Regions from separate parts of the Anoxybacillus andreesenii genome, predicted to be linked through region 2. Evidence: riboswitches for the same ligand, from Rfam matches in the RefSeq annotation. Region 2 holds a riboswitch; the other holds the start of a gene.

Region 1 (2,206 bases), on a different contig from region 2:
TCAAAAGCGATCCCTCTTACGACTAGATTCTGTTCCATTCTTCCTTCCTCCTCAATGATCGTTCCCGATTCGGCTTCCATACTCGAACGTACTTCCAATGGAATTTGATAGTTCTTTGCAAATTCAACCGCCCTTGGATGGATAACCCCAGCTCCGAGATTGGCAAGCTCAAGCATCTCATCATAGGAGATGGATAATAATTTTCTTGCTGTCTTTACATAGCGAGGATCCGTTGTATATACACCAGTAACATCTGTGTAAATATCACATTTTTCTGCCTTCAGTCCTGCGGCAAGTGCGACTGCCGTAGTATCCGAGCCTCCTCTTCCCAAGGTCGTAATCTCTCCGTCCTTTGTTGCACCTTGAAAGCCAGCAACTACGACAATTTTTCCTTCCTTTAACTCGTTTGCTATTCGATTTGTGTGAATATCCATGATACGTGCATTTCCGAAGATCGCTTCTGTTTCCATTCCAGCTTGCCAGCCCGTTAAGGAGATCGCTGGATAGCCCTTTTCCAGTAGTGCCATTGTTAATAACGATATTGTAACCTGCTCTCCTGTTGTAAGCAGCATATCCATTTCTCTTTTGCTCGGTTTAGAAGTGATTCTTTCTGCCAAAGAAACGAGCTCATCGGTTGTTTTTCCCATGGCAGATACGACAACCACCACATCGTTTCCACGTGCTTTCTCTTCAATAACCCTATTTGCAACGTTCAAAATTTTTTCTGGGCTACCTACAGAGGTTCCACCAAATTTTTGCACGATTAAAGCCATTTAGTCCCCCTTCTTTCTACTATACTTTTTTCATTGACAATTATGAGTTAACTAAGAGTATTACCAGTGTGCATAGCTACCACCTATTTTTTCCACAGACTGTTTTCGCACGGATTGTTGTTCTGGAATGTCCTTAATACCGGCCATTCCGTTTCATACTAGGCGTGTGATACGCATAGAATGAGCAGCACTTTTCTCGGTTATTTCTACAGATAAACTGCATAAAACATCGTCTTATCTAATTATCTTTTGTTCATAAGCAACAATGTTTGAAAAGAGCATTTCCACAAAAAAAAGCAATGAGATTCTATCCCATTGCTGCGTGAAAAAAGTATCAAAATTTCGAACGCATCATTAGATAGCTCTCCAAGACGATCTAGTCTTGACAATCCTGCACTTATTCAATGCAGAACCAGCAAAAAAAGGGATGAGACTTTCTTCACTTCGGCGGTCCACCCCTTTCAAGTCTTTTCTCAGAAACTCATCCTTCTCCAAGACTCTACTATTAGCGTCCGCACCTCTACCTTCACTTACTTACGTTAAAGTGATAACGATATAAAGTTTTAAAAATTATAGCATAGGCTCGTCAGGAATACAATGTCATTCCTGCAATTTGTTAAACAATGCTTCTGCCGTATGGATTGGGATTCCAAGCTCCCGAAATTGATCCACCGAGGCTTCCTTCATTTTTTTCACGGAGCCAAATTCCTTTAACAGCTGCTTCTTGCGTTTCTCCCCAATTCCTGGAATGTCATCCAAAATGGATTGAAAGGCGGTCTTACCCCGCAACTGCCGATGAAACGTAATCGCAAAGCGGTGAACCTCGTCCTGAATGCGCTGCAGCAAATAAAACTCCTGACTGTTCCTTCCGAGAGGAATCACTTCGAGAGGATTGCCGAATAAAAGCTGTGAGGTTCGATGTTTTTCGTCCTTTACTAATCCAGACAGCGGAATATCCAGACCGAGCTCATTCTCCAATATATCACGAACCGCCTCCACATGCCCTTTTCCTCCATCAATCATAATCAGATCCGGAAGCGGTAATCCTTCCTTTAATACTCTGGAATAACGCCTTCGAACAACCTCCCGCATCGATTCATAATCATCCGGACCTTTCACAGACTTAATCTTGTATTTACGATATTCTCTTTTGGCTGGCTTGCCATCAATGAAAACAACGAGCGCAGATACTGGATCGGTCCCTTGGATATTAGAGTTATCGAATGCTTCGATTCGGTGAGGTGTATAAATGCCAAGCTGGTTACCCAATCGTTCCACAGCCTTGATCGTTCGGTCTTCATCTCGCTCGATGAGGGAGAACTTTTCTTGCAATGCAATTTTTGCATTCTTTTCGGCAAGCTTAACTAAATCCCTTTTTTGCCCTCGCTTTGGTTTGAGCATTTTCACATTTAACAGCGCTTCGGCTAAGGATT
Region 2 (2,206 bases):
TTGTTACCCCTGGAAGTCATTCTTTTGGAAAGTTTGTGAAGGCTAACGGGAAGCAGGTTGAAAAGCAAGGCTTTGAAATTAAGAACCTGTCAAAAGAAAGAAAGACCTATAGCTTCGATGTGGAGTTTGAAGGAAATCCAGATGGAATTAAGGTGATGCTAAGTAACAACTTAAAGGTAAATGCAGGGAAATCCCAGATGGTGAACTTTAATGTTCAGGTAGACTCCTCAAAATTAAACCCTGGTTATTATGAGGGGATGATCCTTGTAAATGACGGGAAACAAGAAATTTCCGTTCCGACTATCCTATTTGTCGGAGAACCAGATTATCCTCGCGTATCCGGTGCATTTATGGATAAGGCCCCTAATGGCTACTATATAGGCTCCTATTTACCGGGTGGAGCGGAGGTGTTAGAGTATGATCTCTATGCTCTTGCACCAGGAAATACAATAGGTGGATATGTAGATACATTAGGTTCATTTACAAATATTCCATCCCCAATCCATGAATTCGAGTGGGATGGTACCGTACAAAATGGTATCCCTCTACCTAACGGAGACTGGGTACTGGCTGTATATGTGGAAAGGTTGGGTGTTACGGAATACAAGGCTTTTCTCGTAACGAAAGAATAATATAGAAAAAAATCGGGGAAAGAAACGGTCTAGAGTGGTCACACTTTGAGACTGGATTCTTTCCCTTTTCAGTCCGCAGTTTCTTATTTAATATAAGTCAATAAACTCAGCGAATTTTGAAAATGCATTAAAAAGGAAATAATATAAGAATAGTATTTTTCTATTCCATGGTTGACAGATTGTGTAGAGGGAGGTAACCTAAATAATATAATTTATGAATTGAATATGTTAACCTCACTTTATTTAGTGAGGTAGAGGCGCGGTATTTAACAGTCTCTAGCGGAGCCCCGAGAACGCTATGATTCTAGAGAGAAGGAAATGTCGCCGAAGTGTGTAATATTCTCAATATTGCATGCTGGGCCTGCAGTTAAGAGCTGCAGGACTGTCTCAGTGAACTTCCCAGGTTTGCTGAGTTGTGCTATCTCATTAAGGGAAAAGAGAGGGACTTTAGGGCAATTATACATGCGACCTGAGTTTGATCTCAGGTCGTTTTTTTGTTGTCTAAAAAAAGAATCAAGAAAAACAGGGGGAAAATGCCATGCGAAAACAAGTTTTATTATTAATAGGATTATTATTCTCAAGTATTATTTTACTTTCTGCTTGTGGGACAAGTGAAGATGGAAATACGTCTGGTTCCGCAAGCGAGGATACATTTAAGGTTGGACTTGAGGCTGGATATGCCCCATTTAACTGGACTCAAAATGATGACGCAAATGGTGGGGTAAAAATTAATGGCACTTCCGAATATGCAGGCGGCTATGATGTCGAAATCGCCAAAAAAATTGCCGAGGGCTTAGGGAAGAAGCTTGTGATTGTGAAAACAGAATGGGATGGGCTCGTACCAGCCTTAACATCTGGAAAAATAGATGCCATTATTGCAGGAATGTCTCCGACTGCGGAACGAAAGGAAACCATCGATTTCTCAGATAACTACTATAATTCAAATCTAGTCATGGTTGTGAAAAAAGGTGGAAAATATGAAGGGGCCACGTCGATTCAGGATTTCAAAGGCGCAAAAGTAACGGCGCAATTAAATACATTCCATTATTCCGTCATTGATCAAATTAAAGGAGTATCAAAAGAGACCGCCATGGATAATTTCCCTGCCATGAGGGTAGCACTTGAATCGGGAATCATAGATGGCTATGTTACAGAACGACCTGAAGCAGTTAGTGCTTCTACAGCGAATGGAAAATTTGCCATGGTTGAATTTAAAGATGGATTTAAGACTTCACCTGACGATACGGCCATTGCTGTGGGAACTAAAAAAGGCAGTGACTTAACAGAGAAAATCAATGAAATCCTGAAGGGAATTTCCGAGAAAGAACGTACCGAAATTATGGATACAGCGATTAAAAATCAACCTGCTGCAAAATAAGCAAACAGCACTAAAGGATAAAGCCGGCTGTATGTCAGAGTACAGTCGGTTTTCTGATTAGGAGGAAGAGCATGAGCTTTGAATGGATCGTAAGAATTGTATCGGAAAATTGGCCAATGTTCCTTCGCGGAGCAGGGATGACGCTCTTTATTGCGTTGATTGGAACCGTTATTGGGGCAGTCATTGGTTTGATGGC

The links. A riboswitch is a leader RNA that binds a small molecule or an ion and turns the genes downstream of it on or off. The one in region 2 is predicted to bind lysine.
Region 1: linked by a shared signal. The riboswitch ahead of J2S07_RS18150 (aspartate kinase) and the one ahead of J2S07_RS03590 (transporter substrate-binding domain-containing protein) in region 2 are both predicted to bind lysine.

The regions. Positions count from the first base shown of each region.
Region 1 covers NZ_JAUSTU010000025.1:19,239-21,444, forward strand. Annotated here, with positions in the region: gene J2S07_RS18150 (aspartate kinase) at 1-773, opposite strand, end outside; lysine riboswitch at 1,125-1,304, opposite strand; gene uvrC (excinuclease ABC subunit UvrC) at 1,374-2,206, opposite strand, start outside.
Region 2 covers NZ_JAUSTU010000002.1:333,818-336,023, reverse strand. Annotated here, with positions in the region: gene J2S07_RS03595 (S8 family serine peptidase) at 1-632, shown strand, start outside; lysine riboswitch at 877-1,061, shown strand; gene J2S07_RS03590 (transporter substrate-binding domain-containing protein) at 1,171-2,010, shown strand; gene J2S07_RS03585 (amino acid ABC transporter permease) at 2,082-2,206, shown strand, end outside.